One region of the Desulfosporomusa polytropa genome, then DNA from elsewhere that is predicted to be linked to it. Evidence: riboswitches for the same ligand, from Rfam matches in the RefSeq annotation. Region 1 holds a riboswitch; the other holds the start of a gene.
The links. A riboswitch is a leader RNA that binds a small molecule or an ion and turns the genes downstream of it on or off. The one in region 1 is predicted to bind cyclic di-AMP.
Positions count from the first base shown of each region.

Region 2: linked by a shared signal. The riboswitch ahead of ACZ449_RS19900 (APC family permease) and the one ahead of ACZ449_RS09455 (3D domain-containing protein) in region 1 are both predicted to bind cyclic di-AMP.

Region 1 is NZ_AP042400.1:1,626,982-1,632,584, reverse strand. Features, by position in the region: gene ACZ449_RS09465 (polysaccharide deacetylase family protein) at 1-251, shown strand, start outside; gene guaB (IMP dehydrogenase) at 398-1,852, opposite strand; gene ACZ449_RS09455 (3D domain-containing protein) at 1,995-2,633, opposite strand; cyclic di-AMP (ydaO/yuaA leader) riboswitch at 2,638-2,774, opposite strand; gene ACZ449_RS09450 (FAD-dependent oxidoreductase) at 2,925-4,304, shown strand; gene ACZ449_RS09445 (ferredoxin family protein) at 4,304-4,588, shown strand; gene ACZ449_RS09440 (hypothetical protein) at 4,585-5,073, opposite strand; gene ACZ449_RS09435 (2-hydroxymuconate tautomerase) at 5,133-5,318, opposite strand; gene ACZ449_RS09430 (hypothetical protein) at 5,507-5,603, shown strand, end outside.
Region 2 is NZ_AP042400.1:3,902,363-3,907,965, reverse strand. Features, by position in the region: gene ACZ449_RS19910 (heavy metal translocating P-type ATPase) at 1-794, shown strand, start outside; gene ACZ449_RS19905 (hypothetical protein) at 823-1,050, shown strand; cyclic di-AMP (ydaO/yuaA leader) riboswitch at 1,340-1,476, shown strand; gene ACZ449_RS19900 (APC family permease) at 1,535-3,382, shown strand; gene ACZ449_RS19895 (sialidase family protein) at 3,544-4,737, opposite strand; gene ACZ449_RS19890 (iron-containing alcohol dehydrogenase) at 4,752-5,603, opposite strand, start outside.

The DNA.
Region 1 (5,603 bases):
AGCTGGGCTACACGGAGGTTGGTTGGAATATAAGTTCTGGCGATGCCTCCAGCGCAAAGGCCGGCCAACTAGTAGATAATATAGCTGCACAAATGGACAACAAGAATTTATGGAGCCATGCCACTTTGCTTATGCATGATGGCCGGGGCCATGCCGAAACAGTAAAAGCCCTGCCAGCTATTATTAAATTTTATAAAGACCGCCAATTTGAATTTAGAGTTGTTAATTTCGAAACACCGTCACCTTGGTAAAGAAAACACGGCTTACGCCGAGCCTTAGGCGAAAGTGTAAGCCGCTGTTGCCCTTATCCTGTTCTTAAGAAAGTTTTACTTTCTGTTGGGGTAAATAAAAATGCTTTGGACAAAATGTCCAAAGCATTTTTTATTTACTTTTTTTATCAGCCACTATAGTTTGGTGCTTCTTTGGTTATGCTGATATCATGCGGATGGCTTTCGCGCAAACCAGCACCGGTAATCCGAATAAATTGCGTTTTGCTGATAAGTTCTTGGATGTTACGTACGCCACAATACCCCATACCGGCGCGAAGACCGCCAATTAGCTGGAATACTGTATCGGCTACTGAACCCTTATATGGAACTCTTCCTTCAATTCCTTCGGGTACCAGCTTGTCCATGTTTTCCTGGAAGTAACGATCCTTACTACCTTCGGCCATAGCTCCCAGCGAGCCCATACCCCGGTATACTTTATAGCTACGTCCTTGATAAATAATGGTTTCTCCTGGACTTTCTTCTGTGCCGGCAAGTAGGTTGCCAACCATTACAATCTGAGCACCAGCGGCAATGGCCTTAGCTACATCACCTGAGTATTTTATCCCACCATCGGCAATAATCGGCACATTGTACTCGCGTGCGGCTTTAGCGCAATTATAGATTGCCGTAATCTGAGGTACACCAATACCGGCAATTACCCTGGTTGTACAAATCGAACCTGGTCCAATGCCAACTTTAACAGCATCTGCACCTGATTCGATTAAAGCACGAGTAGCCTCGGCTGTGGCAACATTACCAGCAATAAGCTCCACATGCGGAAAAGCATTTTTAATTTTCCGTACAGAATCAAGCACACCTGTTGAATGACCATGCGCAGTATCAACGACAATAACGTCAACCTTCGCGCCAACAACGGCCTCAACACGCTCCATCATATCTGCGCCTACACCAATAGCGGCAGCTACCAACAAACGTCCCTTCGCATCTTTGGCAGAGTTGGGATATTTCTGTGCTTTTTCGATATCTTTAATGGTAATAAGCCCTTTTAAGTTACCATCATTATCAAGTAATGGCAATTTCTCAATTCTGTGTTCACGCAAAATTTCCTTAGCTTCTGTTAGTGATGTGCCAACAGGTGCAGTAATAAGGTGCTCTCTCGTCATACAGTCAACTATTCTGCGACTCAAATCAGTTTCAAAACGGAGGTCACGATTAGTTAAGATACCTACTAATTTACCATTATCTGTTACCGGTACACCTGATATATGGTATTTCTCCATAAGATCATGGGCATCTTGAAGTAAGTTGGTAGGCGATAAAAATATGGGATCCACAATGATACCATGTTCCGAACGCTTGACTTTATCAATCTCGTTAGCCTGGGCAGCAATCGGCATGTTTTTATGGATTACTCCTACCCCTCCCTCACGCGCCATGGCGATTGCCATTCGAGCCTCGGTAACCGTGTCCATACCGGAGCTAATGATAGGAATGTTAAGCTTAATGTTTTTTGTTAAATAGGTAGATACTTCAACTTCTCTGGGCAAAACGTCTGATTTGGCAGGTACAAGTAATACATCGTCAAAAGTTAAGCCTTCTGGGCCAAATTTGTTGTCAAACATTAACAGAACTCCTTTCGTACAACATGATCATAAATAGGTATTTCTCAATATAATAACATAAATAAACTTGCCAAATCTACCACTTTATATGTAATTATAAAAAAAATAATACAATGCCTGACGAAAATGCCAGGCATTGTTACTAGTTGAGGACATATAATTTTACATTTTGAACACCAAAGTCATACGCTTTGTCGACAGAATGCATAGCAATATCGATGCGATTTCCTTTAATTGCGCCACCTGTATCTTCGGCAACCGCATACATGCTATTGCCATCAGCAAACTCAATATATACCCTTGAACCAAGCGGAATAACACGGGGATCAACGGCAATTACACCTGGTCGTACCTGGGTTCCCATATAGGTTAAACTGCCCCATTGGGCATTATCGTGCGGACCGGCAGCGTAGGCGGTAGCTTTTATGTCCAGGACGGTCTTATAACGTCCTGGTGCAGTGCCGCGCGATGCTTCCGGCATACGACCACCGTATAGGCTTTGTAAGGTTTCTTGACCGACAACACCATCGGCGGTAAGATTTTTTGCCTGTTGAAAGTTAATTACCGCCTGTTCGGTCGTTTCACCAAAAACACCGTCAACCGTAAGATTGCTATCACCCCAATCACTAAGCTTAGTTTGCAGTTCAATTACATCTTGGCCTGTCATACCTATGCTAAGTGTCTGGTCGCCAAGCGCAGCAAAAGCCATCGGTGTCCAGATGGCAGCTGCTAAAACTGCCATCGCAATGGTACTTGTAACGATTTTTTTGATGTTTTTCATATAAAACACCCCTTTCTAAATGCCTACGAGGTTAGCTGACGGGTTCGGGACAAAGGGAAATCCCTACCGCAATCGCGGATTCACCCCAAAAATGGTTCCCCCATTTTCCTTTTTCATTAGGAAATTCGGCATGCTGTTATGATACAGGATAGTTTGGAATGATGCAATTCTTGTTTCGATAAATTATCTGAGAATATTGATTATTAACAGCTATTCTCTCTATAATGCTTTGGTATGCGTGCCCCTAAATATAAATTTATGATTACGCGTAAACTAAAACTGGGTGAGTATATGTTAAAACATTGGTATGAGGCTAAAAGATCGCACAAAATACCAGATAAAATCAGTAGTTTAAAAGCAGAAAATCAGGATAGTACCATCGCTGAAAAAAAATATGATGTTATTGTAGCCGGAGCCGGTCCAGCCGGATTAACAGCGGCCTATTTTCTGGCTCGCGACAGCCTTAACGTGCTTGTCCTAGAACGCGGCCCTTATGCCGGGGCCAAAACCTGCGGCGGCGCCAGTATTATGGCTGAGCATACCCATAAACTTTTCCCTAACTTTTGGGAAGAGTGTCATTGCGAACGAATTATCACTGATCAATCCTATTGGTTGATGACTGAGGATTCTGTTCTTTCTTCAAGGTTTCAGAGCGACCGACTTGCCGCCGCACCTTACAACAGATTTTCTGTTAAGCGTGTTAATCTCTATAAGTGGCTGGCCGACAAAGCAACGGAAGCTGGCGCGCAAGTACTCTTCAACCATACGGTAAAGCAAGTCATATTTAACGAGGATGGTCTGGCTGCAGGTGTACTAACGCAAAATGATGGTAAGTTTTTGGCCGATATCATTATTCTGGCAGATGGCGCTAATTCTCTATTGGCTGAACGTTCAGGACTGGCGCCCCGGGTAACACCGGAAAACATGTCTCTATATGTAAAAGAGACTATTGCCCTGCCTGCAAGTCTGATTGAAGAAAGATTTAATTTGCTGCCAGGTCAAGGTACAATAATCGGGTTGCTTGGTTATCCTACTGCTGGATTTAACGGCACTGGTTCCATACATACCTTTAGAGACAGTATAAATATCAGTGTAGGTATGGCGGTAGCCAGTTTTGCCCAAGCAGGCTTCTACCCCAATGACCTCTTAGAACGAGTAAAAAAACACCCCCACATCAAACGATTGATTGCTGGGGGCCAGACTATTGAATATGGCGGCTCATTAATTCCCGAGGGGGGTTATAACGCTATTCCTCCATTGGTACATCCCGGCCTGGTGATTATTGGTGACGCTGGTTCGTTGGTCAATGGTACGCATGGCATAAACCTTGCGATGTGGTCTGGTTTTTATGCGGCCAAAGCCGTCTATGCGGCAAAGATTAGCCGGGATTATTCGGTCGGTAAGCTGTCTTTATATACAAAGCTCTTACAAGAAAGCTTCATTATACAAGATTTACAAGCTAACGCCGGTGCTGCCGCGCTAATGCGCAATATCCCTTATGCGTTTGATCTTTATTCCCACATGGCAAATGAAGCGGCTTATCAGGTTTCGCGGGTATATACAATGCCCAAACGGGCCAAGCGGCTTATGGTGTACAAAAAAATAACAAGCATGCAGCCAGTCTTGAAGATATTGTCCGATATTTGGAAAACGTGGAAGGTGATTCGTTAATGCAACTACAGGATAAAATTATGCTCATACATTTTAATCCAGATAACAGCATTCAGCATGTTGCTGTACAAAATCAGGAACACTGCAGTACCTGTGAAGAGAAGCAATGCCTAACCATCTGTCCTACCGGCGTATTTAAATGGGACTGCCAATCAGGCAGTCCCATACTAGTACATTATAAGCAATGCGTTGAATGCGGTGCCTGCCGGCTAATTTGCCGGTTTGACAACATTCTGTTTGATTATCCGCCAGGAGGCATGGGGGTGGCTTACTGGGAAGGTTAATTCTTTCCCAGTACAAACGGTGCAAACCCGATCTCACCCCAATAGTGGTTATAGTATATCTGGATAATACCATCCAGTCTTCTGCACAAAATCTTCTTTACATGGCTAAGGGAACTAAAGAACAGTCGAGTCTGCGGTTGGGCGCTGTTCGCAGCTGCCTGTTGGTAAAATTGGACTGTCTTATCGGTTGCCATGTAGATAGGCCACAGGGTTGTAAATACCTGCAAACTGGCGTTAGTGGCATCAGTATGTAAAGTAAGTTGCTGCCAGGAGGTATCTGGACCAAGTAATTGGTCCTCTGTCACCAGCGGATACGAAGCGATGTCGATATTTACTGTGTTGGCTGCTGATAACAGCTCCAAAAAATTCATTTGGCAGTTATGGATAAGCGTGATTAGCGGTACAATATCAGCTGGAGCAGCGGGCTTTATTAACTGACTGCTTATCGCTGTTTCAAGTTCAATCGCAAAATGTATCGGCAACATACTGGGACACCACCTTTTTTAGAGAGTAAGCCAATTGATTTACGAAATGGCTTACTCTCTTATCTGTCAGATGCTAATACACCTGCTTTACCAATATGTTGGGCAGGAGCTTCGCGAAGCACAATAGTTACAGCTTCCGGTGGACATTTGGCGGTATCAACAATGGCTTCAGTTACTTTCTTAACCATCTCCCGCTTTTGTTCTAAGGAACGGCCTTCAATCAAATCGATTTGTACGATTGGCATATAATTAACCTCCTCATGATGATTTACTTAACAAATAGTATTTTCTTTATTGAAAGTAAAAATCCCTGCAATAGTAAACTTTTTATTCACTAGCCTGACATAAAACCATTCGCGAGTAACACTTTGCTGCTACTGCTCATACAGTATAGTAACATACCTGTTTATTAGATATTGAAGGGGGTCTACTTATGAGCATATTTAGAGAGCTCCGCAACGAGTGCTTAATTAAGGAACTCGAACATGAGTTAAACACTGACGTATTATTGTTTGGTTTTGACGGTATAG
Region 2 (5,603 bases), 2.3 Mb from region 1:
TAAAAAACCAAGGCTGGCTGATACCGCCACATAGTAGTACTGAAACCATTGTGGCAAGGGGAATTGTGGCCGAGGTACCTGATTTTGAAGAGATATGTGGTGGGCGCGTTTTGGTAGGCAGTAGGCGGTTTATGGAAGAGTATCAGATTGATTGCCAGCTTTTTGGCGATCAGTCTGGCGCAGAGCGCGGCTTTAACCTGGTCTATGTGGCACGGGGCAAAGCGTTGCTAGGAGTACTGGTAGTAAGTGATCCTATTCGCCCCAACATGAAGAAGGCTATCAATCGCTTGCGGCGACAAGGTGTTGACGAAGTCGTCATGATTACTGGAGATACGGAGCCTGTTGCTAACCATGTGGCAACTGTACTGGATATTGACGGATACCATGCCGAGGTATTGCCTGAGGATAAAGCTACATTGGTGAATAAGCTTAGACGGCGGTCACAGGTACTCATGGTCGGTGACGGCGTCAATGATGCTCCCGCGTTGGCTTTCGCTGATGTAGGGGTGGCTATGGGTGGACGGCGTACAGACATTGCCGTAGAATCAGCAGCTATTACCATTAATTCCGAAGATCCGCTCGTGTTGTCAGAAGTAGTCACGCTGGGTAAACAAACTATGAAAATAGTTCAACAGAATTTCACTGCTACCATTGCCGTTAATACGGCAGCCATGCTTCTCGGGGCTATTGGCCGAACTAACCCAATGATTTCGGCGCTGATCCATAATGCTGCAACAATTGGCGTGGTGCTAAATAGCGCGCGGATTTTGATAGCAAATAAAAAAACTATATAAATTATTTTTAATGAAAGGGGGTGAAAATATGTTTGCAAGAAGTGATTTTTGGATAGGTTTAGTTGTTGGTACTCTTGCAGGTGCTTTTGGGTACAAAATGATGTCTGAACATTCAATGCAAGGCTTATTGCCAACTATGCCAATGAATGCTCCTCAACAAGGTATGGGCGAGATTTCGGTAGACGAACTTATGCGTCAAAAAGAACGGCTGGAAGACTTAATAGCAGAACGGCAAGATGGTATGGTTAAAGCCTAGATAGTAAGGTGAACATATACATTTTTTGCCAGCAAAATTATAGCAACCAGTGGTAAAGTGTATTTATATGAAGTGTTTTGGAGATCCTCTTTATGATGGTCTCCATTTTTTTTACAATGAGTGTAATTATATTTTTGAAAAAACGAGCCACAACTCGCAAAAGAAAGCGCGCCTATGAGCGGAGAATCCAAAAGCGCTGTAGTGAGTAGCAATGACACCTAGCAGGCGTTAATCAGGCGTAGCAAGACTTTATGTGTGAATAGAAAAGCAGTATGATTACACTTAGTAAAAAAACACAAGGCCGAGTTCCAGAATGGAAGCGGAGGAACCACTTTTTGGGGTTAATTTTGCCAATTGGCAAAAGGGATGTTTTTCTCTTGTCATCCTACCCGACAGCTAACTTCGCAGGCTAAAGCAAGAGGTCGAAAGACCGGCAGGTCTTTTTTTTGTGTTCAAATTGAATAAGGAAACTGGAGGCGCTACTATGATGCGCGTACTGCGCCGATTACTTATCGGCAAGCCACTTCATAATCGGGAATTGGCTCATGAAAAACTTCCTAAGTGGAAGGCACTGTCTATTTTTTCCTCAGATGCGTTATCATCGGTTGCTTATGGTCCGGAACAAATTATGCTTGCGTTGGTTGCTGTTCCCAGCCTGGTAGCTTACGGGTTTATGGGGCCTGTAGCGATAGGCATTCTGTCACTGCTGGCCATTGTAGTGTTATCCTATGTGCAGGTGGCCAAAGCCAATCCTGAGGGTGGCGGGGCCTATACGGTAGCCAAGAAGAACCTGGGTAAGATGCCGGCGTTGGTGGCAGCTGGCTCTGTTTTTGCTGATTATGTACTGACAGCTGCGGTGAGTGTCTCGGCTGGCACAGCAGCTATTGTTTCGGCTTTTCCTGCTTTGGCGGGGCGGGAAGTAACTATTGATGTACTGGTGCTTTTTGCCATATTAATGCTGGTTAATTTGCGCGGAGTCCGGGAATCCTCCAATGCCTTCGTAATACCTACCTACGCTTTTTTACTTGGTATCATTATTTTAATTGCAATAGGTATATGGAAGTCTGTTACTGTTGCCCCCTACATGCTGCCACCAGAGTCATTAGCTCGCCAGCAGTTGGATTGGTCGATGCTGTTCGTGATTCTACGGGCCTTTGCTAATGGTTGTAGCTCAATGACAGGGGTTGAAGCTATTGCTGATAGTGTTCCTATGTTCCGAAAGCCAGAAGCCCGCAATGCTGCTATTACTACGTACTGGATGGCAGGAATCCTGGGTTTTATGTTTCTGGGAATTACCTACCTTGTCATGCATTATCACATTTTACCAATAGCTGAGGTAACGGCTATGTCGCAATTGGCAGAAGAAATTTTTGGCCGATCGGCTGCCTATTATTATATTCAGATTACTACGATGATGGTATTATATTTGGCAGGCAATACGGCTTATAACGGCTTGCCGGTGCTGTTATCCATTGTTGCCAAAGATGGATATATGCCGCGTTATTTGGCGACACGCGGCGAGCGGCTGACATTTTCCAATGGTATTATTTTACTTACTGTTGCGGCCGCTCTACTAATTATCGTGTTTCGGGGAAATACGGAGCATCTCATTTCTTTGTACGCCATTGGCGTATTCATTTCTTTTACCATTGCCCAGTCTAGCATGGTTGTTCACTGGAACCGGGAGCGTGGTAAAGGGTGGCAGATTCGGGCTTTGCTAAATGGCATTGGCGCTCTTACCACTGGTCTGGTTGTTCTTATTATTACCATAACAAAATTCATCTATGGCGCCTGGATTGTCTTATTGTTTATTCCCATTATGATCTACATCTTTACAGCTATTAAGGGCCACTATAATTCTATTGCCGACCAGCTGCATCTGCCGGAAGAATGCTATGAAAAAGGAGCAGCCACATTTCCCGAGGGTAAACACATCGTTATTGTGCCTGTTTCGACAACGACGCGCGTGGTGTATGAAACCATCAAATATGCCAAGATGATTGGTGATAATATTCTGGCTGTTCACGTTTCTAACAATGAAGAAACGACAAAAAAGGTCATTGAAAAATGGAAGCTGTGGGACCCGGGTGTAGAATTGATCGTTATCCGTTCGCCGTATCGGTTATTAATGAGGCCACTTCTGCATTTTATTGAGAAGAAGGAACGGGAAAAGGGGCCGGATGATTATATCACAGTCATTATCCCCGAGTTTGAGACCAGGAAATCCTGGCATCGCCTCTTGCACAACCAAACCGGCTGGTTTTTACGAAATACGCTTATTTGGAAAGAAAATGTCATTGTAACTACCGTACCCTATCATTTGAAAGTATAGGAGAAAAGCCTTCCAGAGCTTTAGGCACTGGAAGGCTTTTTCTGTCCAGATTGAAAGAATAACTTTTCTCTGGATAAGGGCAACATCAATTTCCGCTTTCGCCAAAGGCTCAGCGCAAGTCGGGTTTTCAAAATATATCAGAGAGTATAAAAATGGAGAGCTTACTTATCTTTTACCCAGTCTTCGGTAACGCAAACATATTTAATTACCTGTCTAAAATAGGTAAAAGTAATATGAATTTTCCCATCGGCTGTTTGTTTTATGGATGGATAGGAATATTCACGATTCAGTTTTTCTTTGGAGTTATTGGTTAAGCAATAGCCGTCGCCCACTTCCAGGTTTCGGATGTAGGGCCATGTGTTACCGTTATCTTGGGAAATGGCAAGGGTCATTGGCGCTCGCGGTGCACCCCAGAAAGCAGTCTTTCCATTCAATTCGGGTTCCGGAGCTTCCTCAGATTCTGTTATTTGAGGCGTTGGTTCACAGTCATCTTCAATTTCATCATAAAGGGATGCCCGGCGTTCTGCGCAGTTTTCCGCATTTACATTATTGAATACAAGAGCCAGGTGTCCATTGTTGAGTACTGTGAACTGAATGGAAGAATTATTGTTGGGAAGTACTGTCGGGACAGGCTGAGTCCAACTTCTGCCGTTGTCGTTCGAATGACTTACATAAATATTATCCGCCCAGCGGCTTCTGAAAAGAGCCAATAAAGTCCCGTCCGCCAGTTTCTCGACATTCATATGCACACAACCGGTACTGTTCGGAACTTGATACTCTACCCAAGTCATGCCATTATCTGCAGAAATTTTTACCGCACTGGTATCCTGATATCCTATCCATTTCTTGCCTGGAGCTGTTTGGCAGTAGAAGATCGGGATAAGCCATTCACCGTTGTCTAATACAACAATTGGTTGACGGATAAAGGTGCCTGAAGTATCAAATAAGGTTTTGATAGAACCCCAGGTGTATCCGTTATCTGACGATATTCGGTATTTGACAATCGCTGTATCCTGATTGCCGGATTTCTGCGCCGTGTATAACAGCCATAACTTGCCGTCTGGAGCGGGAAAGAGGATGGGATTCTGTTCCGAACGTGTGGCATCCTCAGATAATTTGACTTGTGTTGTCCATGTGGACTCGCCGCAGTTTAGTCTGGACAGATAAATGGATATATCGGCAATGCCCTCTTGTGTTCCGCCAAACCATACACACAGCAAATCACCATTCGCCAGCGGCATAATGTTTGAGGCGTGGTTTTGCGGACATTCCGTCGGCAAATAAGCTTCGGTACGGGCTATGTCTTCTGCTGGATGATATAGAATACCTGGATTTTTACCGTAGCTGTTATTCATAACCATCACCTCTACTACTCAAATAATTTTTTGTATATTTCCCGGATATCATCCTTATTCATGGGTTTCGGATTGTTATTCAGCAATCGGGTTACTTTCAAGGAAGCTTCCGCCATAGAGTCAATGTCGCTTTCGTGAATACCTTTTTCCCGCAAGTCTACTTTAAGATTTAAATCATAAATAAGAGAATATAGGTTGTCAATCATTTTTTCGGCTGCCTGTCTGGCTGAAAGCCCTGCTGTCTCCAATTCCATGGCAACGGCGATGTCCTTGAATTTTTCCTCAGCCGCATCCAAGGTGAATTTCATAACATGAGGTAACAGAATGGCATTTGACAAACCGTGAGGGATATGATATTTACCACCTAGAGGATACGACAGGGCATGTACGGCGACCGTGCTTGAGGTGGCAATCGATATTCCCCCGAACATGGCCCCAAGGAGCATATCTTGGCGGGCTGCAAGATCCTTTCCGTTGTTGTAAGCCTTCCGAATGCTTCGGGATATGAGGTTGATTGACTTTAGTGCAAAGGTATCGCTAAAGGGATTAGCCTTTTTTGATATATAGCATTCAATGCCATGCGCCAGAGCATCCATTCCTGTTGCGGCGGTAATAGCTTTGGGCAGATTGACGGTCAGCTCAGGATCGAGAATAATGCAGTTTGGCAACATTTTTTCGCTGACAATCCCGATCTTTAATTCCTTTTCGGGTACCAAGAAGATGGCATTGGGAGTCGCTTCAGCACCTGTTCCGGCCGTAGTCGGAATCATTAATGTGGGAATACCGCGCTTTGTAATTTTGGCTCCGTCCAATAATTCCCGTATGGAATGGGCATTGGTCAGCATGATTGCCACAATTTTTGCGAC